2 regions of the Saccharococcus thermophilus genome follow, and region 1 is predicted to be linked to the other one. Evidence: a T-box and tRNA genes for the amino acid it is inferred to sense, from the RefSeq annotation. Region 1 holds a T-box; the other holds one or more tRNA genes.
The links. The T-box of region 1 lies ahead of tyrS (tyrosine--tRNA ligase). A T-box ahead of a tRNA ligase gene usually reads a tRNA of that ligase, here a tRNA-Tyr.
Positions count from the first base shown of each region.

Region 2: it has a tRNA-Tyr gene. The T-box ahead of tyrS (tyrosine--tRNA ligase) is inferred to sense a tRNA for this amino acid. The anticodon was not compared.

Region 1 covers NZ_JAASRS010000001.1:2,220,927-2,235,985, forward strand. The annotation lists gene BDD39_RS11540 (septation ring formation regulator EzrA) at 1-950, opposite strand, end outside; gene hisJ (histidinol-phosphatase HisJ) at 1,147-1,965, shown strand; gene BDD39_RS11550 (GAF domain-containing protein) at 2,007-2,486, shown strand; partial or broken gene BDD39_RS11555 (GGDEF domain-containing protein) at 2,537-2,968, opposite strand; gene BDD39_RS11560 (IS1634 family transposase) at 3,068-4,726, shown strand; gene BDD39_RS11565 (sensor domain-containing diguanylate cyclase) at 4,793-6,307, opposite strand; gene rpsD (30S ribosomal protein S4) at 6,642-7,244, shown strand; gene tyrS (tyrosine--tRNA ligase) at 7,314-8,573, opposite strand; T-box leader at 8,619-8,841, opposite strand; gene BDD39_RS11580 (transglycosylase domain-containing protein) at 9,004-11,757, shown strand; gene acsA (acetate--CoA ligase) at 11,800-13,515, opposite strand; gene BDD39_RS11590 (IS256 family transposase) at 13,735-14,901, opposite strand.
Region 2 covers NZ_JAASRS010000001.1:76,162-91,220, reverse strand. The annotation lists gene BDD39_RS00530 (Mrp/NBP35 family ATP-binding protein) at 70-1,086, shown strand; gene gerD (spore germination lipoprotein GerD) at 1,127-1,759, opposite strand; gene BDD39_RS00520 (KinB-signaling pathway activation protein) at 1,911-2,516, shown strand; gene pdaB (polysaccharide deacetylase family sporulation protein PdaB) at 2,577-3,338, opposite strand; rRNA gene BDD39_RS00510 (16S ribosomal RNA) at 3,770-5,326, shown strand; rRNA gene BDD39_RS00505 (23S ribosomal RNA) at 5,595-8,525, shown strand; rRNA gene rrf (5S ribosomal RNA) at 8,685-8,801, shown strand; tRNA gene BDD39_RS00495 (tRNA-Asn) at 9,061-9,135, shown strand; tRNA gene BDD39_RS00490 (tRNA-Thr) at 9,140-9,212, shown strand; tRNA gene BDD39_RS00485 (tRNA-Glu) at 9,230-9,301, shown strand; tRNA gene BDD39_RS00480 (tRNA-Val) at 9,319-9,394, shown strand; tRNA gene BDD39_RS00475 (tRNA-Thr) at 9,501-9,573, shown strand; tRNA gene BDD39_RS00470 (tRNA-Tyr) at 9,580-9,661, shown strand; tRNA gene BDD39_RS00465 (tRNA-Gln) at 9,741-9,815, shown strand; tRNA gene BDD39_RS00460 (tRNA-Lys) at 10,031-10,103, shown strand; tRNA gene BDD39_RS00455 (tRNA-Gly) at 10,111-10,182, shown strand; tRNA gene BDD39_RS00450 (tRNA-Ala) at 10,196-10,268, shown strand; gene rocF (arginase) at 10,430-11,332, shown strand; gene sigW (RNA polymerase sigma factor SigW) at 11,473-12,036, shown strand; gene rsiW (anti-sigma-W factor RsiW) at 12,050-12,661, shown strand; gene cdaA (diadenylate cyclase CdaA) at 12,761-13,582, shown strand; gene BDD39_RS00425 (CdaR family protein) at 13,575-14,810, shown strand; gene glmM (phosphoglucosamine mutase) at 14,847-15,059, shown strand, end outside.

The DNA of each region.
Region 1 (15,059 bases):
AACATTTCTTCAATACGAGGAACTTCTGTCTTTATATATTGATGGGAAAGCACTTCATTTTCCAACAAATCATATAAAGTATCGATTTCTTCTTTTAATTCGGCAATTCCTTGTTTTGCCTCTTCAATCCGCAAATCGCCAATCATTTGCACATATTGTTCGATTTTTTCCCGCTTCTCTTTGATTTCTTTCTCCATTTGTAAATGGTCAAGAATATAGCCTTCTTGCTCCATTTCCTTATATCCGTCGAAAAGCTCTTCCAACTGTGCGGGAATCGCCGTTTGGCACTCTGCCAACAATTCAGGAATATCGTCCATCATCACTGTAATTTCGCTTAGCTCTTTTTTTAAGGAAAGAACGACTTCTCTTGCGGCTAAATAGTTTCCCGTTTCGGTTAATTCTTCAAATTTTTTAAATAAAGTCTCCGCTTCTTCCAATTTTTCATCGAGCTTTGCCGCCGCAATGCCAAACGTGTACCGGTAAGCGAGCAGCATTTTCTTCGCCTCCCGATACATCGTCCGCAACTCTTCTATTTCAACGCGGTTTTGTTCTTCACTGCCGATTAATTCATTTACTTCATTAATCATCAGTTGCACTTCTTCTTCGATCTGACGCAGCAGTTGATTGATCTCATGCAACAGCTCTCTCGCCTTCGTATAGCGGTATTTATCAAGCATTGTCTCCGCATCGAATAATTTTTCTTCCACATCCGGCAGTTGAACAGCGACGATATCATCCCATTTTTGCCGCCACCGTTCAAACAACTGCTCTGTTTCTCCAGTCATGTTCAGCTGCTTCACTTTTGAAAGCTCATCGGTCACCGGCCGATTCATCAGCGCTATTTTCCATGCTTCCAAACGGTCAATTTCGCGATACATTTTTTTTCGGTACATATGGTTATATATCATTGCTCCTGCAAGAAGGAGCAAAACGATAACTGCTATTTCCATCAATCAGTAGCCTCCTTGCACTCGAGTTACTCATAAGCAAAAATGAGATGATTTGAGAAGGCAAACATATTTACATAATGTTTTTTCAATGTTTTTATGATACCATGTTAACGACATTTTTTGACCAAAATTTTTATTTTTTTTACAGAAATCTTCATTTTTCTTTCTACCATCACTAATGAAGGAGGGAAACGTTGTGCGCGACGGGCACATCCATACCCCATTTTGTCCGCATGGAAGCAGCGATCCGCTAGAACGTTACGTGGAAAGAGCCATTGCGCTTGGCTACAAGGAAATTTCCTTTACCGAACATGCACCGCTCCCAGAAGGATTTGCCGATCCGACGCCATACCAAGATAGCGCGATGCGCCGCGAACAACTTGATCATTATTTAGCAGCGCTTGCAGATGTAAAAGCGAGTTATCGAAATGACATTATCATCCACACCGGACTCGAAGTCGACTTTATTCCTGGGTTTGAAGAAAAAACGGCACGGTTTTTAGAAGACGTCGGTCCTTTCTTAGATGACAGCATTTTATCGGTCCATTTCCTCTACTGTAAAGGTCAGTATGTCTGCATCGATTACAGTCCGGAAATGTTTGGCGAGATTGTCCAATTATTTGGCACCATCGACAATGTATATAAAACATATTACCATACCGTTTTACAGTCCATCCGCGCCGATCTTGGCCCATATAAGCCGAAACGCATCGGCCATCTCACGCTCGTCCGCAAGTTCCAAAGACAGTTTCCGTGCCCGATTTCGATGGACGAACCCGTGCTACAGATTCTCGATGAAATAAAAGGACACGATTATGAAATCGACTACAACGGGGCGGGCGTCAGAAAGCCGCTCTGTTTGCAGCCTTATCCTCCAAATGAACTTATTCGCGAAGCGATGAAGCGGAACATCCGCATCATCTATGGTTCAGACGCGCATCGTGCAGATGATTTGCACCAGGGCACGGACGAGATGATCAAAGAGGCGTTTTCGTTTGACAAGTTTTCATCATGATCATAAAATTAACTCCATATAATAAAGGAGGCGGAACAACGTTGTTTCACGTTACTGCTTACAACGGAACTCGGGAAGAAAATTATGAGCTTGTTATTCAGCAACTGCGCTCATTAATCGACGGAGAAACAAACTTTATCGCCAATCTGGCCAATGCTGCCGCCTTATTAAATCATTTCTTGCAAGAAATTAATTGGGTTGGCTTTTATTTAACCGAAGGCGATGAGCTTGTGTTAGGACCTTTCCAAGGCCTCCCCGCCTGCGTTCGCATTCCGTTCGGCAAAGGCGTATGCGGCACCGCTGCCAAAAACAAAAAAACGATTATCGTGCCGGATGTCCATCTTTTTCCGGGGCATATCGCATGCGATGCCGCATCCCAGTCAGAGATCGTCGTACCAATGATGAAAGATGGAAATGTCATCGGCGTCCTTGATATTGACAGCCCGATCAAAAACCGCTTTGATGAAACAGACGGACAATATTTAGAGAAGTTCGTTGAGACAATTATTTCCACATTATAGACGGGGAATAACGAGCGTGAAGAAAGGAATCCGCCTGTTCGGATTCCTTTCTATGCTTTATATTGATGGACATAATCCTTGACAAAGATGCAGTTTTTTCCTGCCCTTTTTGCCATATAAAGCGCCTCATCCGCCCGTTTAAATAAACTGTCCGCTTCTTCGCGGCGATTTTTTTTCCAATAGGAAATACCGCACGAAATGGTTACGGAAGGATACGTCTCCACCCTTACTTTTTCCGCAAGACGATGGGCAACCGAAATGCCGGTAGCTAATGACACTTTTGGCAAATAAACGGCGAGCTCCTCCCCTCCCCAGCGTGCGCCGATGTCGCTCGAACGAATATTGGTGCGAATAATGTTGGCCACTTGCACGAGCACCTCATCTCCTGTTTGATGCCCGTACGTGTCATTAATCTGTTTAAAATTGTCAATATCCACTAAAATAAACGTGCCAAATGCATCGTGGTGCATCGATTTTTTAACTCACATTTCGCACCCTCTCGACGAAAATCGGGAGGATTTTTTCGTTCCGATGTCGAATGAATCCTTGACACACAAGGAACGTAAAGGAGTTTTTCACTTATGAACGTTCAAGTCAAAAAGGTCTATCGCAATTCTTATTTGAATATAATAAGTGCCCTATTCAAGAAACTGGGTCTGCCTCAATTGATTGACCATCTCGTGCCCGTCGATCCGCAGTGCCAAACGCGAGTCAGCGATGCCGTTCAGGCCATCCTCTACAATGTGTTTGACGGCCGGCAAGCCCTTGTTCACTTGGAACATTGGGCTCAGGAGGTCGATTGTGAGAAACTCATCCGTCCCGATCTCCATCCTTCCTGGTTGAACGACGATGCGTTGGCCCGTCATCTCGATCGCCTGTATGAGGCTGGCATTCACAACGTCATCAGCACTTGCTTGATTCATATTTATCGAAAAGAAGGCCTTTCCCTCCGAGCCTTCCACGCCGATACGACGGACAAGACCGTTTACGGCGCGTATGAATCGGCCTCGTTAGAGGCCTTACAAATCACACATGGCTACAACCGCCATCATCGTTGGCAAAAACAGATCGGTTTCGGACTGGTCGGCAACGAGGACGGCATCCCGTTTTACGGCGATGTGCACGATGGCAACCTGCCCGATAAAACATGGAATCCCGAGGTGCTGTCTCGTGTCCATGAACAGCTGAAGCAGGCCAAAATCGAAGACGAATGGATTTACGTGGCCGATTCCGCCGCGATGACGAAAGAGACCCTGGCGCAAACCAAAGCGGCCAACGCCTTTTTGATCACCAGAGGCCCTTCGTCGCTCCGGATCGTGAAAACCGCGCTGGCCGAAGCGGATGCTGAGGACACGACGTGGAGCGATCCCTTTACGTTGGCGGAGAGAAACGGCGCCACGTACCGGGTATGGGAAACGGCCTCGACGTATGAAGGCCACCCCGTTCGGCTGATCGTTGTTGAATCGAGCGCGCTCGACCAGCGAAAAGGAAAGACGCTTGAAAAAGAACGAACCAAAGAAGCGGAGCTTCTTCGCGAGGAACAAGCCCGTTGGGAGCGTCACCCCTTCTCCTGCCGGGAAGATGCCGAACAAGCCTTGGCGTCCCTCAAGGCGTCCCTTCGCCCCCGGTTTCATCGGGTTGAGGCCGCGGTCGAAGAGATCGTACGCCTGAAAAAACGGCGCGGACGGCCGAAAAAAGGGGCGGAACCCGAGGTGGAGACGCTGTATTTCTTGCACCTTGACGTCGAATTCGACCAAGACGCGTGGGAACAGGCGAGACGGAAAGCGTCCCGGTTTGTCCTTGTCACGACCGTTCCGAAGGAATGGAAGGGCCAACCCATGGATGCCCAAGAGATCTTGAAGCTGTATAAAGGGCAGATCTCGGTGGAAATGAACTTCGCTTTTTTGAAAGATCCGTTTTTCACGGATGAGATTTACGTCAAAAAACCAGAACGGGTCGCAGTATTAGGCTATTTGTTTCTGTTGGCCTTGGCTATTTACCGCGTTTTTCAGCGCCGAGTGCGTCAGTTTATTACTCCAGAACACCCGTTGAAGGGTCCTGGAGGCCGCAAGCTGACCCGGCCGACGGGACAGGCGATTTTTCAGCTGTTTCAATATGTGAACGTCGTCCTGTTCAAGCTGCCGGATGGGCGCATCCAACGCTCACTGGATCGCTCCCTTACCCCTGATCAGCGAAGGATTCTGCAGGGATTGGGCATGGATGAGAGCATCTACGTGTAACGTGATACGGAACGACCAGCGATGGTAAAAAAAGGATTGCCATCGCTCGTTGTGTTGGTCAAAAAGTTATTCTGAAAAACTAAATAAAAAATCCTTTGTTTTGACCTTGTTAGGGTGCGAAATGTGAGTTTTAAGCTGTTCATCTAAATACCGCCGTGTATATAACTTCGTCAAATAATCAGTGACCACCAGCTTTTCCAGCTCTTCTCTCAATATCGCGTTCGCAAATGCAAGCGTAGAATGTTGAATAAGGGATTGCAGTAATTTAAACATGTCAAAGGTGAAATGGTACGGTTGATGATGCAACACAATAGAAAACCCTTTAATCTCCCCATTTTGCACCATAGGCGCAGCCATTAAAGAGCGATAGATGGGAGCGGCGGGATACCATTGAATATGCACATCCCCAACAAAAATAATGTCGCTTTCTGTTTTCATTTTCTTTTCAACAAACTTCACATACTTTTTCGCTTGCCGGGATTGGAAAAATGGTGTGCTTCCAGGAAGCAATTTCCGCTTTTTTCCCTCAAACATGAAAAAACCGACTTCATCGGCACAAAAAGATTGTTTAATTTGGTTTACCATAAATTCAATCGCATCTTGAAGGCGCAAATTAGCGTTAAGCCGGTGCATCGTCTCATTAATCAGCTGCAAATCAGCCACAAGACGGCGCGACTGTTCATACAGCTTTGCATTTTCAAGAGCGCTTCCAGCTGTATTCGCTAACAGCGAAATAAAATTAATTTCCTTTTTTGGAAATTCCATAATGTAGGGGGCTGTAATTTGGATCACACCGTAAACACCTTGCCCCCCTTTAATTGGTGCATATAAAATGGAGCGACGCAGCGAAATGGAGTCCTCAAGCTGAATTCTCCCTGTTAAAAATGCCCGCAATGCCGCCGTATTTTCTGCACTTTCATCAAATACAAGCGTTTTGATCGGCAAATAGTCACAGTGCTGATTATCGTGTGATAAAAGCAAGTGGTATGTAAATGACGGATATACTTGTTTGAGCGTATTAACAATTTCTTCTAATACGTCATCAATTTGCATCGAAGAATGAATTTTTGCCGCAAACCGATGCAACTGTTCATAACGTTTTTCATCACTAAGCCCTTGGGAGATCAGGCGAAATTTTTGGAACAGTACAGAAAAATCTTGCTTGATTTTCTTTAACAGTTGTTCACTTATAGGCAAGTGGCGAGGATACACAAATTGCAACATTCCGATTGTTTCTTCCGAAGGGTGAAGAAAAATGCGCGCGGTGGTATATTCTCCATCCCTACCAATTTGAATCGCTCGTTGTTCATTATCTGCGATCGCCGCTATATCAACCGACAAATCAGAGGGATCGAAAGGAGAGCGGCTTGTTTCCAGCCCTGTCATTGCTTCCGGATAAAATGTTTTGCTTAAAGGATCAAACATAAAAAAAGAGACTTGTTCCATCTTAAGTTCCCGTTTCAGCAGCAACAGCAACTCTTTCATCACACCGGAAAAATTATCATAATCCTCATACGATAAAAACCAATGAAAAAATTTTTGCTTAAAGGCCTCATATACTCTTTCTTCTTCTAGTTTCATAGCCCTTTTCACCTAGACTGACGTTCTCATTCCAGCTAGAATGGAGTGATAACAAAACTTTTCTAAAAATTACATCTTTTATTATAGCATATTATCTCGAAATAAGGGAAATAAAATGTTGACTTTATCTTATAAAAATCATATAATACCCTTTGTGTAAAATATAGCAGCCTTAGTGCTCACCTTTATGGTTCCATTTTGTTCCTCGAATCTCGAGGTGTATCGTGTAACTCTTAGCTGCTAGAGCGAGGATACATGAAAACAAAATGGCCATAATTGTTGACGCACGTCTGCTTTTATTTTACCCGAATAAAAGCAAAAGGAGGAGCAATAAATGGCTCGTTATACAGGTCCAACGTGGAAAATTTCCCGCCGCCTTGGAATCTCGTTAAGCGGCACAGGTAAAGAGTTGCAAAAACGTCCTTATCCACCAGGTCAACATGGCCCAGGTCAACGCAGAAAACTTTCCGAATATGGCCTTCAATTGCAAGAAAAACAAAAACTTCGTCATATGTATGGCGTAAACGAACGCCAATTCCGTAAAACGTTTGAAGAAGCTGGCAAAATGCCTGGTAAACACGGGGAAAACTTTATGATTTTGTTAGAGTCCCGCTTAGATAACCTCGTTTACCGTTTAGGCTTTGCGCGCACTCGTCGTCAAGCTCGCCAGCTTGTCACGCACGGCCACATTTTAGTCGATGGAAATCGTGTGGACATCCCGTCCTATCGCGTTAAACCTGGCCAAACGATTGCGGTTCGCGAAAAATCACGCAACCTTCAAGTCATTAAAGAAGCGTTAGAAGTAAACAACTTTGTTCCTGATTATTTAACATTAGATGCGGACAAAATGGAAGGCACGTATACTCGTTTACCTGAGCGCTCCGAATTACCGGCGGAAATTAACGAAGCATTGATCGTTGAGTTCTACTCTCGTTAATGAACGATATCCCTTCAGAGAAATCTCTGAAGGGATATTTTTATGAAAAAAATCCTGGCAATGCCAGGATTAATTGTAGCGGATTAAATAATACTTTTTCTTTCCGCGGCGAATGATCGTAAAGCGCCCTTCGATGCGGTTTTCTTTGGTGATGACGGCATTGATGTCTTGCACGCGGTCGCCATTGACATAAATTGCACCATTGGAAATGTCTTCCCGCGCTTGCCGTTTTGATGGCACAATTTTCGCCATGACAAGCAGCTCTACTAACGGAACTTCTTCCCCTTCATATTCAAATGAAGGCACATCTTTAAACCCTTGTTCAATTTCCTCCGCGGTCAATTCAGACACAGAGCCACTAAAGAGCGCCTCGGAAATACGAATTGCTTGTTTGAGCGCGTCTTCGCCATGGACCAGTTTGGTCATTTCTTCCGCCAGCGCTTTTTGCGCCGCCCGCTGCTCCGGAGCCTCCTGCAGTTTCCGCTCAAGTTCCTCGATTTCGTCTTTGGATAAGAACGTAAAGTATTTTAAGTATTTAATAACATCTCGGTCATCGGTGTTAATCCAAAATTGATAAAACTCATATGGGGATGTTTTTTCTTTATCGAGCCAAATTGTTCCGCTCTCCGTTTTTCCGAATTTCGTTCCATCTGCTTTCGTCACGAGCGGAATCGTCAATCCGAACGCTTTTGCCTCTCCTTCTGTTTTGCGAATCAATTCCAATCCCGCCGTAATATTTCCCCATTGGTCGCTGCCGCCAATTTGCAAACGGCAATTTTCTGTTTGGTATAATTGGAGAAAATCAAAAGCTTGTAAAATCATATAGCTAAATTCGGTAAACGAAATGCCTGTTTCGATGCGCGATTGTACCGACTCTTTCGCCAGCATGTAGTTTAGCCCAAAGTTCTTTCCAACATCGCGCAAAAAAGTAATAACGTCAAGCGAGCCAATCCAGTCATAGTTGTTGGCGATTTTGGCAGGATTGTCTTTCGCGTCAAAATCTAAAAATCTTGACAATTGTTCTTTAATCCGATTGCTCCACTGTTGCACCGTTTCTTTTGGGTTTAAAGTGCGTTCGCTTTTTTTTCCGCTTGGGTCTCCAATTAGCCCCGTTGCACCGCCAACAAGCGCAATTGGCCGATGCCCCGCCAGCTGAAAGCGGCGCAGCGTCAAAATCGGTAATAAACTCCCGATATGCAAACTGTCAGCAGTTGGATCAAATCCACAATATAATGTTACCTTTTCCTCATTTAACAGCTGGCGCAGCCCTTCCATATCGGTAACTTGGTTAATGAGTCCGCGCCACTCAAGCTCATGCAGTAAATCCACTTTGATCCCACCTCTTTTTTATAAAATAAAAAACTCGCCCCAAAGCGAAGGGACGAGTGACAATCGCGGTACCACCCTACTTAGAAAGCTTTACGCTTTCTCACCTCATTTGGATAACGGCGCACGCCGTCTTTTGCTACTTGGCTGCTGCCGTTCGCAAAAGCTGCTCGAGGAGGTAATTCGCGTTTATCTATGTGCTAGTTCGCACCGGCCACTAGCTCTCTGAAACAGGGAGATAAACACTACTTGTTCCTGTCATCGCTTTCTCCTATGCCATTTTGCTATACCCTTTTTTACCACAACTTTGCCTTGTTTGTCAAATTAAGTTTTTCTCGGTATACAAAAGGGGGAAAAAATGACAAAATGCCGCAATATTTAACAAAAATATGATATACTGATTTATATTGATCGGTTGTATAGGGGGATGCTCATGGAGCATAAAAAGCAAACGCTTTCCCTGGAGAAGGCATGGCGCTATTTTTTTATTATATATGAAGTAGTTTGGAATCTTTTCCTTATTTTTCTCATTCTTATTCTTTGCCTCATTTGCTTTGCCGTCGGTCTTGGCACTGGGTATTTCGCTTCTTTAGTAAAAGACATGCCCATCCCTTCCTATGAGGAAATGAAAAAGGATATTTACGACTATGAAGAAACGACGCATATTTACTTCGCCAATAATGTTTATCTCGGCAATTTCCGCTCTGATCTAGAAAGAGAAGAAGTCAAATTACAAGATATTTCTCCGTACGTGATTAAAGCGATTACAGCGACGGAAGACGAATACTTTTATGAACATCACGGGGTTGTTCCAAAAGCGATCATTCGCGCGCTGTTTCAGGAAGCGACAAACTCGCCAGTAAAAACAGGCGGAAGCACGCTGACGCAGCAGCTTGTCAAAAATCAAATATTGACAAATGAAGTGTCATTTGAACGAAAGGCAAAAGAAATATTGCTCGCCCTTCGCCTTGAAAAGTTTTTTAGCAAAGATGAAATTCTAGAAGCCTATTTAAACGTCGTTCCATTCGGACGAAACGCATCAGGGCGCAATATTGCCGGCATCCAGGCGGCTGCTCAAGGGGTATTTGGCGTAAACGCCAAAGATTTAAATCTAGCCCAAGCGGCATTTTTAGCCGGCCTCCCGCAAAGCCCGTTTGTGTATACACCGTTTACAAGCGATGGCAAAGTGAAAAAAGACTTATCTCCGGCGTTGAACCGGATGAAGACGGTGTTGAAACGAATGAAGCAGGCGGGATATATTTCCGAAAAACAATATGAAGAAGCGTTGCAATACGATGTCACCAAACATTTTGCACCGCCAAAGCCGTCGCCATTTGAAAAATATCCGTGGCTGACGATGGAAATCGAAAAACGCGCTAAAGAAGTATTGGCCGAGGTATTGGCCCAAAAAGACGGTTATACAAAAGAGCAACTGTTGCAAAATGCATCCCTTCACGAACGGTATGTAGCAAAAGCGGAAAAACAGCTGCGCCAAAACGGATACAATATTTACACAACGATCGACAAAACGATTTACGACCGCATGCAAAAAGTAGTGGCTGATTACCGCTATTACGGTGATGACATCATTCAATACGTAAAAGATAAACAGACAGGCAAAACAATTGCCAAACGCGAGCCTGTCGAAGTCGGTGCGATGTTGATTGAAAATAAAACAGGGAAAATCATCAGCTTTGTCGGCGGCAGAGATTACAAGCGGCAGCAACTCAATCACGCGACGCAAGCATATCGGTCGAACGGTTCGACAATGAAGCCGCTGCTCGTATACGCGCCAGCGATGGAAATGGGTGTCATTCAGCCTGGTTCTATTATTCCGGATACGCCGCTGCGTATAAAAACAGCAAAGGGGTATTATACGCCCGAAAACGCAGATCGGAAAACGCACGGTCTCGTCACAGCCCGGCGTGCCTTGCAGTATTCCTATAATATTCCTGCGATCCAAACCTATATGAAAATCATGAACCAACATCCAGTAGAATATTTGCATAAAATGGGCATTACCAGCGTGGCAAATACAGAAGAAAACCACATCGCCTTGGCGATCGGTGGAACGGATAAAGGAGTGACAGTAGAAGAAAACGTCAACGCTTACGCCACATTTGCTAATTACGGAACGTTTATCGACGCCTATTTAATCGAAAAAATCGTATCAAAAGATGGAAAAGTTATTTACGAACATAAAAGCAATCCTGTTCCTGTCTTTTCCCCACAGACGTCCTATTTAATGATTGATATGATGAGAGATGTCATTCGCCACGGTACAGCATCCTCTCTGCCATTTTATCTAAAATTCCAGGCAGATTGGGCCGGAAAAACAGGGACGAGCCAGAAGAACCAAGACTCATGGTTTGTGGCAACAAACCCGAACGTGACATTTGGCGTCTGGATGGGATACGATACGCCTGCACCGTTGCAATCTATGTACAAAGGGCTGTCTTATGGCAAACGAACTCAGCTATTATGGGCGCAATTAATCAATGCCGCTTATGATGTAAAGCCGCAGCTTGTCGCGCCAAACACGCGCTTCAATATGCCGGGTGGCATCGTCCGGCGCACCTATTGCACCGTTTCAGGGCTTGCTCCGTCCAATATATGCCAAAAAGCTGGATTAGTCAGCTATGACTTATACAACACTAAGTTTACGCCAAAGCAAGGGAAAGAACCGTATTTGATCGAAGGACGCTTCGTCGAAGTAAATGGCAAGCGGTACGCTGCGCTCGATACAACACCAAGCGAATTTGTTTCCAGTGGAGTTATATTAAATAGAGAAATATTAAAAAAATGGGGAATTAATGGTTCAAGCGCTAGTGGATGGAATGGAGAGCTGTTTGTTAATGAGTTGAAAGAAAACGGAAAAATCCCGGCACCGCCATCCATCCATCTAACAAATGGAATCATTACTTGGCAGCCGCATTCAGAAAACGATGTCATTGGCTATCGCGTATATCGCGCCGGACAAGACGGTTCGCCGCCTCGAGTTGTTGCGATCGTCAAAGCTGGAAAGACGTTATCCTTTGCAAATCTGCAGCCTGGAGCAACCTATTACGTCACAGCCGTGGATATTGGCGGCAAAGAGTCAACGCCATCCAATACGGTTTCCATGCCATTGCCTAGTGCGGCGGACCAAGCCAAAGAAACAAAAACGCCGGAAGGACAAAAACATTAAAATAGCGAAAAAAAAGCTAATCGAAAACGATCAGCTTTTTTCTTAGTCTTCCATGGTCGATAAATCGCCTGTCGGCAAGTTAAGCTCCCACGCTTTTAGGACGCGGCGCATAATTTTCCCGCTTCGCGTTTTTGGCAGCTTGTCACGGAATTCGATTTCCCGCGGCGCCGCATGTGCCGCCAACCCTTTTTTGACAAACTGGCGAATATCTTCTTTCAATTCCTCTGATGGTTCATATCCTTCCCGAAGCGAAATAAATGCTTTAATAATTTCCCCGCGCACTGGGTCCGGCTTGCCGATGACGCCCGCTTCTGCTACCGCTGGGTGTTCGACTAGCTTGCTTTCGACTTCAAACGGACCGACGCGTTCCCCCGACGTGTTAATGACGTCATCGACACGTCCTTGGAACCAGAAGTAGCCGTCTTCATCCATATAGGCGGAGTCACCGGAAACATACCAATCGCCGATGAAATACGATTCATATTTTTGCGGGTTGTTCCAAATCGTTTTCATCATCGACGGCCAGCCTTTTTTGATCGCCAAATTCCCCATCCGATATGGCGGCAGTTCATTTCCTTGATCATCAATAATGGCGGCTTTGACGCCAGGAATCGGTTTGCCCATCGAACCTGGCTTGATTTCCATGCATGGATAGTTGCAAATAAGATGCGCTCCAGTTTCTGTCATCCACCACGTATCATGAATGCGTCGCCCAAATACTTTCATTCCCCAGCGAATTACCTCTGGGTTTAACGGCTCGCCAACACTAAGGATGTGGCGGAGAGAGCTTAAATCATATTTTTTCACAATTTCATCCCCGGCTCCCATCAACATGCGGAACGCCGTCGGTGCGCTGTACCATACCGTCACCCCGAAGTCTTGGATCGTCTGATACCAGGCATCCGGGCTGAAACGGCCGCCGACAACCACGTTCGATGCTCCGCATAACCATGGACCGAAAATACCGTAGGAAGTGCCTGTCACCCAGCCTGGGTCAGCCGTGCACCAATAAATATCGTCTTCTTTTAAATCCAGCACCCATTTTGCCGTTTGATAGTGCTGAATCATCGCATTATGAACGTGCAAAACCCCTTTTGGCTTTCCGGTAGATCCGGAAGTATAATGCAAAATCAATCCATCTTGACGGTCGACCCATTCGATATCAAAGTGCTTGCTCGCCTCATTCATCCGTTTCTTTAAGTCGATATATGGTCCTTCTTCCACAATATTGTCTCCGACAAGGAACACATATTTTAATTCCGGGAGATCGTTAACTGGAACGCGCGGCAGCAGTTCTGGCGTTGTGACGATCGCCTTCGCCCCGCTGTCTTCGAGGCGATCGCGAACTGCTCCTTCCATAAACGCTTCAAACAGCGGGCCGGCAATCGCCCCTGTTTTAATAATTCCTAATACAGCAAAATACAATTCCGGAGAACGCGGCATAAATACAAATACACGGTCTCCTTTTTCAATTTCCGCTACTTGCTTCAGCACATTGGCTACTTTATTGGACATTTCCTTCATTTCTTTAAAAGTATATTTTTCATTTCGTGATGCATCGCGGTAATAAAGGGCTACTTTATTCTTCCGGAACGATTCCGCATGACGGTCAATCGCTTCATACGCCATATTGACCCTGCCGGTTTCAAACCAGGAAAACTCTTTCTCTACTTCTTCCCAATCAAAATGTTTATATGTGTCTTCATAACTTTTTAAATTATAGTCCCCTTGTACGACTGGTAGTACTTCAGTTTTCATTCTCCCGAATCCCCCTTATTATGTAAGTGGTTACAATTCTATTATAGTACAGGATAAATGGTACCGTCAAGAATTTTGTGTAATATAATGGGGGTAGGGTTTCTCTGAAATGGATTTGGAATGAATAGGGAACTAGTTTCCTCCACACAGGAGACTGAATATTCAGTCTCCTGTGTGGAAAGGGAGAATCCCCCTATTTTGTTTATTTACAGTATTTGGTTAATGATAACGTTCTTCAAACATTCGCTCGAGGGCTTCCTGTGCTTCGGCAAATCCTCGCAACTTTCGCCCTGCCCATTTCTCATTAAAATCTTGAATGGTCAAATATACGATTTTTTCAGCGGCTTCTAAACTATTCAAACTGTTCATCGGCTTTAGACGTTTCCGAATCTCCTTGATCGTTCGTTCAATGGCATTCGTCGTGTAAATCACACTTCGAATACTGCTTGGATAATCCATAAATGTAAGGAGGACATCCAACTCATTGGCCCAAGATTGAACTTCTCTCGGATACTTGCTTGACCATTTCGACTCAAACTGTTGAAACATCTGTAACGCCATCTCCTTATTCGGCGCGCGATAAATCAGCCTGAGATCCTCGGCCACTTCAAATTGGTCTTTTTTCCGAACACGATGGAGCGTGTTACGGACTTTGTGAACGACACAACGCTGCACATCGGCTTTCGGATAAACCGCCTTAAAGGCTTCCTCCAACCCTGGTAGTCCATCGAATATGCCCAGAAGCACTTCCTTGGCGCCTCTTTGGTAGAGGTGTTGAAGAATTTCCTGCCATACATAGGCGCTTTCTTGTCCTCCCACAAAGAAATCAAGAATTTCGCGATATCCTTCTTCGTTCACCCCTAACACCACATAAATGACTTCTTTCTCCACGGTTTCGCGACGAAGTTTTACGTATAAACCATCCAAATATAAGACGGAATAACGCTTGTGCAGTGGACGAGTGTGCCATTTCTCGATGTCTTCCTTCACGACATCGGTAATACGGCTGATCGTCGCAGGAGAATAGGTGCTTCCTAGAATTCGTTCGATAAACTTGCCAATTTCCCGTGTACTCATGCCACTTTGGTACATCCTAATGATTGCTTCCTCCAGCCAGCCGGTGTGCCGTTGGTAAGGGGCAAACAACTGTGTTTGAAATTCTCCGTTTCGGTCTCTAGGGACCAAAAGACCTTCAATCCGGCCATATTGCGTATCTAGATTTCGTTGATAGTAGCCGTTTCTCATATTTGATGTTCCGGCCTGTTCTATTTCGAGGAAATTCTTGATTTCTTCCCGCATGATCAGTTCTAATTTTTCCTTTACAAACTGACGAATGACACTTTCCAGTTGATTTGCCCAGTCGACATTCGGTATACTTTTAGACATAGGTAGGGTTCTCCTTTCTCTGGAATGTTTGGGTTCAATCAGAGAATACCCTACCTTTTTTATTTTGATCTAGTAAAATGCTTTACACAAAATTTTATACATCATCGGATAAATGAATTCTCAATTTTTTAAATATTTTTATGTCATTTTTCTTGAAA
Region 2 (15,059 bases), 2.1 Mb from region 1:
TATTCGATCACTGTATATGGTATAGTAAAAGTATGGGTGCAATACATACATAAGGGCTGGTGATGATCGATGCTTACGGAGAACGAGGTTAGAGAGCTGCTCGAAAATATCAAAGATCCGTTTTTAAACAAAACGTTTAAGGAAACAAATGCGATTCAAGAAATTAAAATTAAGGAAGATAAAAACCATGTCAGCGTGAAAGTGGCGTTAGCAAAAACCGGAACAGCGGAGCAGCTTCGGGTGCAAACGACGATTGTCCAACTATTAAAAGATGCGGGAGCCGCCTCGGTAGGCTTGCGGTTTGCACAGCTTCCTGAGGAAGTAGTGGAGAAATATGAAGCGAACAAATCAAAAACAACTTACATTGCAATCGCCAGCGGAAAAGGAGGAGTCGGAAAGTCGACCGTTTCCGTCAATTTGGCTGTTTCCCTCGCCCGCCTTGGCAAAAAAGTTGGTCTCATTGATGCCGATATTTACGGATTTAGTGTCCCGGACATGATGGGCATTGTCGAACGCCCGGCGGTGCGCGGCGATAAAATTATTCCAGTGGAGCGCTTTGGCGTGAAAGTCATTTCCATGGCCTTTTTTGTCGAAGATAATGCTCCTGTCATTTGGCGTGGCCCAATGTTAGGAAAAATGCTAAACAACTTTTTCAAAGAAGTGGAATGGGGCGACCTAGACTACTTATTATTAGACTTGCCGCCAGGCACGGGGGATGTTGCGTTAGACGTCCATACGATGCTGCCATCGTGCAAAGAGATCATCGTTACTACTCCGCATCCGACCGCGGCTTTTGTTGCAGCGCGCGCGGGGGCAATGGCGCTCCGTACTGAGCATGAAATCATCGGTGTGATTGAGAATATGTCCTATTTTGAAAGCCGCAAAACAGGCGAAAGAGAATACGTATTTGGCAAAGGCGGCGGTGAAAAGCTTGCTAAAGAACTGCAAACGGAACTATTAGGCCAATTGCCGTTGCAGCAGCCGGACTGGAATGACGACGATTTTGCTCCATCGGTGTATGCCGAGGATCATCCGATTGGAAAAATATATATGGACATTGCTCGAAAAATTATTCAAAAATGTTAAACAAAAAAGGAGAAGCATCTCTAATGAGATGTTCTCCTTTTTAGCTTCCTCCCTGTCCTTGCTGGTTGCCGCTGTTTTCTTCTCCTTCTCCGCCTTCTCCCTCATCACCACCATGTTTTTTCGTTCCCTGCTGTATGTTTCCAGCTGACTTGATTAATATGTCCTGAATTTTTGCTTGGAATAATGGGCTGTTCAGTGTTTCGGTGATGACTTTTTGCAGATGTTGGCGAAATTCCTTGCTTTTTAACACATCTATCATCGCTTTTTCCATTTCTGGATTTTTCAAAATATCTATCATCATCCCTTGGTATTCCGGGTCTTTCATCAATGCTTTAATCGTTTTTTCGTGCTCTGTTTTTAAGCTTTTGGCAAAGCTTTCCGCAAATTTTGGATCTTGTAATGCCTTTTCCCAAAATTTTACCCCTTCTTTGGATGTCAGTACTTGTTGCAGTGTTTCTTTAACAATCGCTTGCTCCATGACGAGCTGTTGTTTCGTTTTTTCATCCGTCATGATTTCCTGAATCGCCTTTTTCCCCTCATCCGTTTTTAAAATATCCACAACCATTTTCTTCGTCGCGTCATAATCAGGGGGAGGGGGACTGGTTTCTTGAGGAGCACAAGAGCTAAGGACCAGAAAATAGCCCAATAAGAGGAGCAATATGTTTTTTTTCATGCAAGTAAGCTCCTTTCTGCAAAAATCCCTCACCCTTAATATGAATTTTCGCCAAAAAAATATGCATTCCCCGTATTCCAAGCTGGCTTTTTTTGAAAGTCGCTGATAAAATTTAAAGCGAATCATGCTGAAAATAATGGAGGATAGAGCTGTGAACAGCCGTAAATGGGTGCGTTTGTTTTTAACAACATTAGCAATCGGAGGAATCACAACAGCCATTGTAGGAATTGTTTTTAGTTGGAGTGAATACCAAAAACTACTTTCGCGTTGGGACATAGTGGAAATCCTTGCCGTATTGATGTGGCATATTGGTGTTGGCTTTATTTTTAGTGTTATTAGCCAGGCAGGTTTTTTTGCCTATTTAACCGTTCACCGCTTTGGATTGGGCATTTTCCGTTCGGCTTCGCTTTGGAACGCTGTACAAACCGTGTTAATTTTGTTTGTGCTTTTTGACTTAGTATATTTCCGCTATCAAGTGTTTGCCAAAAAAGGCGAATCTGTCATCAGTTATATATTGGTGGCTTTATTTCTTCTCGTGGTTGGGCTTGTTGTAGCGTATATAAAAAGCGCACAAACGAATAAAGGCGCGTTTGTGCCAGCTTTGTTCTTTATGGTTGTCGTCACGGTCATTGAATGGGTTCCTGTATTGCGTATTAATGATAGGGATTGGCTTTATTTGATGTTGTTCCCGTTATTAGTTTGCAATGCTTATCAGCTTCTTATACTGCATAAATTAACAGGTGTTGCGAAATCATAATCGTTCAAGGAGGAGGTGAACCTCCTTTTTTTGTATAAAAAACCGTCTAAGCAATAACCATTAATTAATTTCCCTGCTGCTGACATCTCCATTAACAATCAGCTGCGAAACGCTAACATTGCGGTAACCTTTTTCTTTCATTGCCGCAATAATTTTTGGAAGCGCCTTTGCCGTTTGATTAGCCGAATCAGAGGCGTGAAGCAAAATGATATCTCCAGCTTCCATATTGTCGGTAACGTTTTCCACAATGGTTTTCGTTCCAGGGTTAAGCCAATCTTTGGAATCAATGCTCCAGTGGACGACAGTGTAACCGAGAGAGTCGGCAATCTTTAACACATTTTTGTTAAAGTTGCCTCCCGGAGGACGCAATAGTTTTACTTCTTTGATGCCACACGTATCAAATATTTTCTTTGCTTGCAAAAGATCTTGGCGGATTTTCGAATTTTCCAGCTCGGTATAGTTTACAAAGTTATAACCCATGCTACCGATTTCATGACCTTCCTCCTTAATTCGTTTTACGATGCTTGGATGGCGTTCCGCCCAAGAAGCGGATAAAAAAAAGGTTGCATTTTTGATGCCGTTTCGTTTTAATACATCAAGAATACGTGGGGCGTTTTGGTCTCCCCAGCTAATATCAAATGTTAATGCTATTTCATCCTTGCTGTTTTTCACTTTATAAATAGCCTTTGGACCGGAAGAGAAAGAAAGGGTCGCATTATGCATTCCATGCGCGTATAAAATAGCGGCGGTGAAAAACGCAGAAAGAACAATAATAAGTGCCTTTTTTAGAGAACGCCCGTTTAAAGCGTAGAAAACATTCACTTTACTTCCCCCTTTGTTCTAAAGTTGTCCTGTGACCATCTTATGCTTGTCATCGTCGATGTTATGAAACATATTTTTGACAAAAAAGTGTTGACAACAGAAAAAAATCATGATAAATTAATCCTCGTCGTTAAGCGATATAACAAAAAACGATATTGACATCTTGTTTATGGGTATGTTAGTATAAAAAAGTCGCAAACAGGAGAAAATGTTCCTTGAAAACTGAACAAAACGAAGCGTCCACATAGAAAAGCGAAGGCGACTGATTAGCCCCGGCAGGCGCTGGAGGGCTCGCGAGGAGGCTGTTGCCGCCACAGCGAGACCGAAGCGGCCCGAGGGGCTAGGAGCCGGAGCTGGACAATAAGAAAAGCGAAGGCGACTCGACACCTTGCGGTGTCGGTGCTGAAGCTTAGAAATAAGCCAATCAACTTTCTATGGAGAGTTTGATCCTGGCTCAGGACGAACGCTGGCGGCGTGCCTAATACATGCAAGTCGAGCGGACCGAATAGGAGCTTGCTCTTGTTCGGTTAGCGGCGGACGGGTGAGTAACACGTGGGCAACCTACCCGTAAGACCGGGATAACTCCGGGAAACCGGAGCTAATACCGGATAACACCGAAGACCGCATGGTCTTCGGTTGAAAGGCGGCTTTGGCTGTCACTTACGGATGGGCCCGCGGCGCATTAGCTAGTTGGTGAGGTAACGGCTCACCAAGGCGACGATGCGTAGCCGGCCTGAGAGGGTGACCGGCCACACTGGGACTGAGACACGGCCCAGACTCCTACGGGAGGCAGCAGTAGGGAATCTTCCGCAATGGACGAAAGTCTGACGGAGCGACGCCGCGTGAGCGAAGAAGGTCTTCGGATCGTAAAACTCTGTTGTTAGGGAAGAAGAAGTACCGTTCGAATAGGGCGGTACGGTGACGGTACCTAACGAGAAAGCCCCGGCTAACTACGTGCCAGCAGCCGCGATAATACGTAGGGGGCGAGCGTTGTCCGGAATTATTGGGCGTAAAGCGCGTGCAGGCGGTCCCTTAAGTCTGATGTGAAAGCCCACGGCTCAACCGTGGAGGGTCATTGGAAACTGGGGGACTTGAGTGCAGAAGAGGAGAGCGGAATTCCACGTGTAGCGGTGAAATGCGTAGAGATGTGGAGGAACACCAGTGGCGAAGGCGGCTCTCTGGTCTGCAACTGACGCTGAGGCGCGAAAGCGTGGGGAGCAAACAGGATTAGATACCCTGGTAGTCCACGCCGTAAACGATGAGTGCTAAGTGTTAGAGGGGTCAAACCCTTTAGTGCTGCAGCTAACGCGTTAAGCACTCCGCCTGGGGAGTACGGCCGCAAGGCTGAAACTCAAAGGAATTGACGGGGGCCCGCACAAGCGGTGGAGCATGTGGTTTAATTCGAAGCAACGCGAAGAACCTTACCAGGTCTTGACATCCCCTGACAACCCTAGAGATAGGGCGTTCCCCCTTCGGGGGGACAGGGTGACAGGTGGTGCATGGTTGTCGTCAGCTCGTGTCGTGAGATGTTGGGTTAAGTCCCGCAACGAGCGCAACCCTCGACCTTAGTTGCCAGCATTCAGTTGGGCACTCTAAGGTGACTGCCGGTGACAAACCGGAGGAAGGTGGGGATGACGTCAAATCATCATGCCCCTTATGACCTGGGCTACACACGTGCTACAATGGGCGGTACAAAGGGCTGCGAACCCGCGAGGGGGAGCCAATCCCAAAAAGCCGCTCTCAGTTCGGATTGCAGGCTGCAACTCGCCTGCATGAAGCCGGAATCGCTAGTAATCGCGGATCAGCATGCCGCGGTGAATACGTTCCCGGGCCTTGTACACACCGCCCGTCACACCACGAGAGCTTGCAACACCCGAAGTCGGTGAGGTAACCCTTTTGGGAGCCAGCCGCCGAAGGTGGGGCAAGTGATTGGGGTGAAGTCGTAACAAGGTAGCCGTACCGGAAGGTGCGGCTGGATCACCTCCTTTCTAAGGATGATATGTGTGTGAAATAAGAGGGACGCTTACGTTTTGTTCGGTTTTGAGGGAACATATTTATGTTCTCTTCAATTAATCCGTTTTGCGTCTGCGTCTTCTAGTGAATTCAGAGAAGCTGGATTCCTCGACGCAAAGCTGCAAAGAAGCGAATGCAATGAAGCAGCTTCGTTCCTTGAAAACTAGATAACCGAAAAGAAAAGCGGAGGCGCCGCGGTTAGGCGCCGAAGTTAGACAAAGGAAGAAGCCGAGAAGCGCTAATGGTTAAGTTAGAAAGGGCGCACGGTGGATGCCTTGGCACTAGGAGCCGATGAAGGACGGGGCAAACGCCGAAACGCTTCGGGGAGCTGTAAGCAAGCGTTGATCCGGAGATGTCCGAATGGGGGAACCCACTGTCCGTAATGGGACAGTATCCATACCTGAATCCATAGGGTATGGAGGGCACACCCGGGGAACTGAAACATCTTAGTACCCGGAGGAGAAGAAAGCAATAGCGATTCCCTGAGTAGCGGCGAGCGAAACGGGAACAGCCCAAACCAAGAGGCTTGCCTCTTGGGGTTGTAGGACCACTCACATGGGAGTGACAAAGGAACGGGGTAGACGAAGCGGTCTGGAAAGGCCCGCCAGAGAAGGTGACAGCCCTGTAGTCGAAACTTCGTTCCCTCCCGAGTGGCTCCTGAGTACGGCGGGACACGGGGAATCCCGTCGGAAGCAGGGAGGACCATCTCCCAAGGCTAAATACTCCCTAGTGACCGATAGTGAACCAGTACCGTGAGGGAAAGGTGAAAAGCACCCCGGAAGGGGAGTGAAAGAGAACCTGAAACCGTGTGCCTACAAGTAGTCAGAGCCCGTTGATGGGTGATGGCGTGCCTTTTGTAGAATGAACCGGCGAGTTACGATGACGTGCGAGGTTAAGTCGAAGAGACGGAGCCGCAGCGAAAGCGAGTCTGAATAGGGCGTTCAGTACGTCGTCGTAGACCCGAAACCAGGTGATCTACCCATGTCCAGGGTGAAGGTAGGGTAACACCTACTGGAGGCCCGAACCCACGCACGTTGAAAAGTGCGGGGATGAGGTGTGGGTAGGGGTGAAATGCCAATCGAACTTGGAGATAGCTGGTTCTCCCCGAAATAGCTTTAGGGCTAGCCTCAAGGGAAGAGTCTTGGAGGTAGAGCACTGATTGAGCTAGGGGCCCTCATCGGGTTACCGAACTCAGTCAAACTCCGAATGCCAATGACTTATCCTTGGGAGTCAGACTACGAGTGATAAGATCCGTGGTCGAGAGGGAAACAGCCCAGATCACCAGCTAAGGTCCCTAAGTGCACGTTAAGTGGAAAAGGATGTGGAGTTGCCCAGACAACCAGGATGTTGGCTTAGAAGCAGCCATCATTTAAAGAGTGCGTAATAGCTCACTGGTCGAGTGACTCTGCGCCGAAAATGTACCGGGGCTAAACGTGCCACCGAAGCTGTGGGATGACCTTCGGTCATCGGTAGGGGAGCGTTCTAAGGGCGTCGAAGCGAGACCGGAAGGACTCGTGGAGCGCTTAGAAGTGAGAATGCCGGTATGAGTAGCGAAAACAGAGGTGAGAATCCTCTGCACCGAAAGCCTAAGGGTTCCTGAGGAAGGTTCGTCCGCTCAGGGTTAGTCGGGACCTAAGCCGAGGCCGAAAGGCGTAGGTGATGGGCAACAGGTAGAGATTCCTGTACCACCTCCTCACCGTTTGAGCGATGGGGGGACGCAGGAAGGTAGGGCGAGCAGGCTGCTGGAATAGCCTGTCCAAGCGGTTAGGCTGCCAGATAGGCAAATCCGTCTGGCGCAAAGGCGGAGCCGTGATGGCGAAGGGACCATCGGTCCCGAAGTCCCCGATCCTACACTGCCAAGAAAAGCCTCTAGCGAGGTGAGAGGTGCCCGTACCGCAAACCGACACAGGTAGGCGAGGAGAGAATCCTAAGGTGCGCGGGAGAACTCTCGTTAAGGAACTCGGCAAAATGACCCCGTAACTTCGGGAGAAGGGGTGCTCTCTTGGGTGAATAGCCCGAGGGAGCCGCAGTGAAAAGGCCCAAGCGACTGTTTATCAAAAACACAGGTCTCTGCGAAGCCGAAAGGCGAAGTATAGGGGCTGACACCTGCCCGGTGCTGGAAGGTTAAGGGGAGCGCTTAGCGCAAGCGAAGGTGCGAACCGAAGCCCCAGTAAACGGCGGCCGTAACTATAACGGTCCTAAGGTAGCGAAATTCCTTGTCGGGTAAGTTCCGACCCGCACGAAAGGTGTAACGACTTGGGCACTGTCTCAACGAGAGACCCGGTGAAATTATACTACCTGTGAAGATGCAGGTTACCCGCGACAGGACGGAAAGACCCCGTGGAGCTTTACTGCAGCCTGATATGGAATTTTGGTATCGCTTGTACAGGATAGGTGGGAGCCTGGGAAGCCGGAGCGCCAGCTTCGGTGGAGGCGCCGGTGGGATACCACCCTGGCGGTATTGAAATTCTAACCCGCACCCCTGATCGGGGTGGGAGACAGTGTCAGGTGGGCAGTTTGACTGGGGCGGTCGCCTCCCAAAAGGTAACGGAGGCGCCCAAAGGTTCCCTCAGAATGGTTGGAAATCATTCGTAGAGTGCAAAGGCACAAGGGAGCTTGACTGCGAGACGGACAGGTCGAGCAGGGACGAAAGTCGGGCTTAGTGATCCGGTGGTTCCGTATGGAAGGGCCATCGCTCAACGGATAAAAGCTACCCCGGGGATAACAGGCTGATCTCCCCCAAGAGTCCACATCGACGGGGAGGTTTGGCACCTCGATGTCGGCTCATCGCATCCTGGGGCTGTAGTCGGTCCCAAGGGTTGGGCTGTTCGCCCATTAAAGCGGTACGCGAGCTGGGTTCAGAACGTCGTGAGACAGTTCGGTCCCTATCCGTCGCGGGCGCAGGAAATTTGAGAGGAGCTGTCCTTAGTACGAGAGGACCGGGATGGACGCACCGCTGGTGTACCAGTTGTCCCGCCAGGGGCACCGCTGGGTAGCTATGTGCGGAAGGGATAAGCGCTGAAAGCATCTAAGCGTGAAGCCCCCCTCAAGATGAGATTTCCCATCGCGTCAAGCGAGTAAGATCCCTCGAAGATGACGAGGTCGATAGGTCCGAGGTGGAAGCGTGGCGACACGTGCAGCTGACGGATACTAATCGATCGAGGACTTAACCAAGAAAAGCGCACGAAAAGCGGAGGCGAGCGCTTAGCGCCGAGCGGACACAGGCGACTGGCTTCTTCCAAACAGACGGTTATCTAGTTTTGAAGGAATGAACTCCTTCTTGACAACATCGATTAGATGAATATAATAATACATGTCCAATTGAAATACTTGCCTAGTGACTATAGCGGAGAGGAAACACCCGTTCCCATCCCGAACACGGAAGTTAAGCTCTCCAGCGCCGATGGTAGTTGGGGCCAGCGCCCCTGCAAGAGTAGGTCGTCGCTAGGCAAGTTGAATGTTAGAAACTTTATCATAAAACTTCTTCATTCTTATTCCGCAGTAGCTCAGTGGAGAGCAACGAGCCTAGGCTTCTGTGAATTTGCTTCGAGTTGTCCCGACGCATATAACATCGTTGAATAAACTAGAAGAGGAAGGGACAACGATTAGGAAAATTTAGGCGAGTTGCCTCGCCGCATCAAGCATCTTCGAATTTGCTAGAAGAGGAAGAGGCAATATAAAATTGAGTATAGATAAATCATCACTTCATTCCGCAGTAGCTCAGTGGTAGAGCAATCGGCTGTTAACCGATTGGTCGCAGGTTCGAATCCTGCCTGCGGAGCCATCACGCTTCCATAGCTCAGTTGGTAGAGCACTTCCATGGTAAGGAAGAGGTCACCGGTTCAAGCCCGGTTGGAAGCTTTGATGTTGTTCTTTTTGGCCCGTTGGTCAAGTGGTTAAGACACCGCCCTTTCACGGCGGTAACACGGGTTCGAATCCCGTACGGGTCACTTTCTTTTTGTTTACTGGAGGATTAGCTCAGCTGGGAGAGCACTTGCCTTACAAGCAAGGGGTCGGCGGTTCGATCCCGTCATCCTCCACCATGATTAATGAAAATGCTTCGAGTTGTCTCGACGCATTTGACATCTTTGAATTCGCTAGCAGAGGAAGAGGCAACGAAAATAATTGGAGTATAGATGCGTTCCTTATGCCGGCTTAGCTCAATTGGTAGAGCAACTGACTTGTAATCAGTAGGTTGCGGGTTCAAGTCCTGCAGCCGGCATCATACGGAGGGGTAGCGAAGTGGCTAAACGCGGCGGACTGTAAATCCGCTCCCTTTGGGTTCGGCGGTTCGAATCCGTCCCCCTCCATATACATAAAAAACTTGGACAAGTATAATTTTCATCTAATGTGAAATAATATGTTTCAGCTATTAATATTTAATATCGTTGGGCTATAGCCAAGCGGTAAGGCAACGGACTTTGACTCCGTGATGCGCTGGTTCGAATCCAGCTAGCCCAGCCATAATCTCATTAATTAGCTCAGTAGGGGAGCAACGAGCCTAGGCTTCTGTGAATTTGCTTCGAGTTGTCCCGACGCATATAACATCGTTGAATAAGCTAGAAGAGGAAGGGACAACGATTAGGAAATTTAGGCGAGTTGCCTCGACGCATCCAGCTTCTTTGAAAAAGCTTGTTGAGGAAGAGGCAACAAAAAAACAACGAGTGTCTTCACTACATGAGCCATTAGCTCAGTAGGTAGAGCATCTGACTTTTAATCAGAGGGTCGGAGGTTCGAGTCCTCCATGGCTCATCGATTTGCGGAAGTAGTTCAGTGGTAGAACACCACCTTGCCAAGGTGGGGGTCGCGGGTTCGAGTCCCGTCTTCCGCTTTTTATCCCGCTCGGGGCCTTAGCTCAGCTGGGAGAGCGCCTGCTTTGCACGCAGGAGGTCATCGGTTCGATCCCGATAGGCTCCATTGAAGCATCCTATTTCGTATTTTCGAAATAGGATGCTTTTTTATTTTTTGTCCGTCTATACTTTTAGTTAAGAATAAATATTCAAAAAATTGTCGAGTTGAGTCATGATGGCGTTTTCATCTACAATAATAACGTAGTACAACGGAAAGGGGGAGGCAGCATGAAGAAAATTTCGATCATTGGTGTACCGATGGATTTAGGACAGACGCGCCGCGGCGTCGATATGGGGCCGAGTGCCATGCGCTATGCGGGGGTCTTTGAGCGATTGGAGCGCCTTCATTATGATATTGAAGACTTAGGTGATATTTCCATTGGAAGAGCTGAACGGTCTGATGATGAAGGATTGCGTCTTAACTTGCGAAATTTGAAAGCGGTTGCGGAAGCGAATGAAAGATTGGCCAAGGCTGTGGATGATGTGATCAAACGGGGGAGATTTCCTCTCGTTTTGGGCGGTGATCACAGCATCGCCATTGGTACATTAGCTGGTGTTGCCAAGCATTATAAGAATTTAGGGGTAATTTGGTATGACGCCCATGGTGATTTAAATACAGCGGAAACGTCACCGTCAGGAAACATTCATGGAATGCCGCTGGCCGCAAGCCTTGGATTAGGTCATCCGGCATTGACCAATATCGGCGGCTACAGCCCGAAAGTAAAGCCAGAAAACATCGTTCTTATTGGTGTTCGGGCCCTTGATGAAGGCGAAAAACGATTAATCCGCGAAAAAGGGATTAAAATATATACGATGCATGAAGTAGATCGTCTTGGGATGACGACGGTGATGGAAGAAACAATTGCTTATTTGAAAGGGCGGACAGACGGGGTGCATTTATCACTCGATTTAGATGGATTGGATCCTCATGATGCACCAGGAGTCGGCACTCCAGTGATTGGCGGTCTTACATATCAGGAAAGCCATTTGGCAATGGAAATGCTCGCCGAGGCACAGTTAATTACATCGGCAGAATTTGTCGAGGTCAATCCTATTTTAGATGAGCGCAATAAAACTGCTTCTGTCGCTGTAGGATTGATGGGTTCTCTTTTTGGCGAAAAGCTAGTGTGATGGTGCAAAAACAGCAGATTCAGCAAAATCTGCTGTTTTTCTTTTTGTATATGGTAAAATAAATTATATGTTTACATGAAACTTTTTTTAGGGAAAAACGTAGTACACTGTAGCCGCAGGGGCGGGGGTATTGTGCTATTATGGATATATTTGTAAAAAAACGTATTAAAGCAATAAAAAAGGGCGACCAAAATGCCTATGCCGATATTGTCGATCTTTATAAAGATAAAATATACCGTCTATGTTACCGGATGTTAGGGAATCGTCATGAGGCGGAAGATGCGGCGCAAGAGGTGTTCATCCGCGCTTATGTTCATATCGATACGTATAACCCGAAGATGAAATTTTCCACATGGCTTTACCGCATTGCTACGAATTTGGCGATTGATAAAATCAGAAAGAAGAAACCAGATGCGTATTTGGATGAGGAGATCAACGGTACCGATGGGCTTACCATGTACGCCCAGCTTTCTTCTCACGAGGCTTCCCCCGAAGAAACAATAGAAAGTTTAGAACTGAAGGAGACGGTGCAGAAGGCGATCGAAAAGCTGCCAGAAAAATATCGCAGTGTGATCGTACTGAAGTATATAGAAGATTTATCATTACAAGAGATTAGCGAAATTTTAGAGCTGCCGCTCGGTACAGTGAAGACGCGGCTTCATCGCGGCAGGGAAGCGTTACGAAAGCATTTGGGTCATCTGTAAGAGGGTGAAAAACATGAAATGTCCAGAACATATTGTCAAGCTGATGCACGATTATTTGGATGGCAATACGGGTCCGCATGAGGAAAAGCGATTAAAGGAGCATTTACGGCAATGCTCGGCGTGTGCTGTCCATTTCCATGAATTAACGAAAACCGTAGCTTTTATTCAGTATGCATCTCATGTTCCTTCGCCGCCTGACTTTACGGCGCGAGTGATGGCGAATTTGCCGAAAGAAAAGAAGATCGTTCGGGTGCAAAGATGGTTGCAGAGCCATCCGTTTCTTACCGCCGTTTCGCTGTTTATCCTTTTAACAATGGGAAGTTTATTTACGGCATGGAATGGAGAGGAACAATTCTCCGTTTCCACACATGAAAATGTAATTATTCGCGGCCATACTGTCATCGTTCCAAAAGGGAAAACGGTGAAAGGGGATATCGTTGTCCGTAACGGCTCCATTAAAATAGAAGGAAAAGTCGACGGCAATGTGACAGTCATTCACGGGGAAAAATATTTAGCTTCCGCAGGACAAGTAACAGGGGAAATTGAAGAAATTAATCAAGTATTTGAATGGATTTGGTATAATATTAAAGAACGGCTTAAAGACGCAATGAAATCGTTCGAATAACTAGCCATCTTTTTGATGGCTTTTTTCAGTGATATGTTATAATAAAAGAGCTGTTTCCATAAACATGATGTTGGAATTAGTAATAAAGGAAGTGTGAAAATGCCTTTCGGAGAGCTCCCAGTTGTAGATTATTTAGTGAAAATTGTCGATATTCTCGTTGTTTGGTACGTAATCTATAAATTGATTATGATGATTCGCGGGACGAAAGCAGTCCAGCTTTTAAAGGGAATTATTCTGATTATACTAGTGCGAATCGTTAGTAACTTTTTTGGCCTTAGCACATTGCAGTGGCTAACGGGCCAGGCCATTACATGGGGGTTTCTCGCTATTATTATTATTTTTCAGCCGGAATTCCGGCGTGCCCTTGAGCAGCTGGGGCGCGGAAAACTATTTGCAAGGAGCAGCGCAAACGAAGATGAAGAACAAGTGAAGATGGTTGAAGCGATTATTAAAGCTACGGAATATATGGCGAAACGGCGAATTGGTGCGTTAATTTCCGTAGAGCGGGAAACAGGAATGGGAGACTATATTGAAACTGGAATTATTTTGAATGCTCGTGTTTCGTCGGAACTATTAATTAATATTTTCATTCCGAATACCCCTCTGCACGATGGAGCTGTTATTATTCAAAAAAATCATGTTGCCGCTGCGGCCTGTTATTTGCCGCTTTCGGAAAGCCCATTTATTTCAAAAGAATTAGGGACCCGTCACCGCGCTGCACTGGGAATTAGTGAGGTGACCGATAGCGTAACGGTTGTTGTATCGGAAGAAACTGGTGCGGTATCGATCACAAAAAACGGGGAGTTACATCGAGATTTAACTCCGGAGCAGTTTCGGGAGTTGCTTACAAAAGAATTAGTGCCGGCACCAAAAGCGACTTCCTCATCCCGTTGGCAATGGAGGGGGAAGAGACATGGATAAGTTGATGAACAACCCTTGGTTTATTAAAGTATTTTCTTTACTGTTAGCCATCATGCTCTACATATCAGTCAATATCGAAACAAAATCCGGAGGGATCGTTCGCAATGCGATCGGACAAGAGGATACGGAAACGCTGATGAATGTCCCCGTCGTTGTTTACTATGACGAGGAAAATTTAATTGTTTCCGGCGTTCCGAAATACGTAAACGTGACGTTGCAAGGGCCGGCAAGCATCGTAAAACCGACCGCTTTACAGCGGAATTTCGAAATATATATGGACTTAACCGACCTGCCACTAGGTACCTATACCGTGCCGATCAAGTATAAAGATATATCTGACAAACTAAAGGTAAAAATTCAGCCAGCGGCAGCAAGGATAACGATTCAAGAAAGAGTATCAAAAAGTTTCCCTGTCGGGGTTGAATTTATCAATAAACATAAAGTGCCAGAAGGCTATTCAGTGAACCAGCCCATTGTAAAACCAAACTCGGTCACGATCACGGGCGCTAGAGAATTAATTGATAGCATCTCATCGGTAACAGCGAAAGTAAATTTGGAAGGCGCCACGGATACGTTGACACAAGAATCGAAAGTGAACGTTTATGATCATCGCGGCAGGAAGTTAAATATTCATGTGCACCCTTCGGTTGTCGAAGTAACGGTTCCGATTAACAGTCCAAGCAAAACCGTTCCGCTAAAAATCAACCAAACAGGAACGTTACCGGATGGATTAAGTATAGTAAAAATAGAAACAGTTCCAAATAAAGTGACCATCTTTGGTCCTAAAGAAAAAATAGACCCTATTAAATTTATCGATGGGATCACCGTTAATCTGGATGAAATTACGAAAGATACTACATTGGAAATGGATGTTCCGATGCCGGAAGGAATCAAAAGCGTTAATCCTTCTAAAGTAAAAATCCATATCGATGTGCAAAAAGAAGAAGCAAAAACATTCAAAGACGTGCCGATTCATGTCATAGGGTTAGGAGAACAAAATACAGTGGAGTTTATAGACCCAAAAAAGCAAGCGATGGATGTTCGGCTTTACGGAACACCTGACATCTTAAATGGGGTTACAGAAAATGATGTGGAATTATATATTGATGTTAGTGGCTTAGGCGTCGGGGAACATGAAGTAAAGCTAGAATGGAATGGGCCACAAAATGTAAAATGGGAACTGCCAAAAGAAAACGTAAAAGTGAAAATAAGCGAAAAAAATCAATGAACGATAATTTCATAGATGTAAGGAGAGATTGACATAATGGGTAAATATTTTGGTACTGACGGTGTACGCGGAGTAGCGAATCGAGAGTTGACACCAGAGCTGGCGTTTAAAATCGGGCGCTGCGGCGGATATGTATTGACCAAAAGTGAAGAACGCCCGAAAGTGTTAATTGGCCGTGACACTCGTATTTCCGGCCATATGCTCGAAGGAGCGCTTGTTGCCGGATTGCTTTCGATCGGGGCAGAAGTT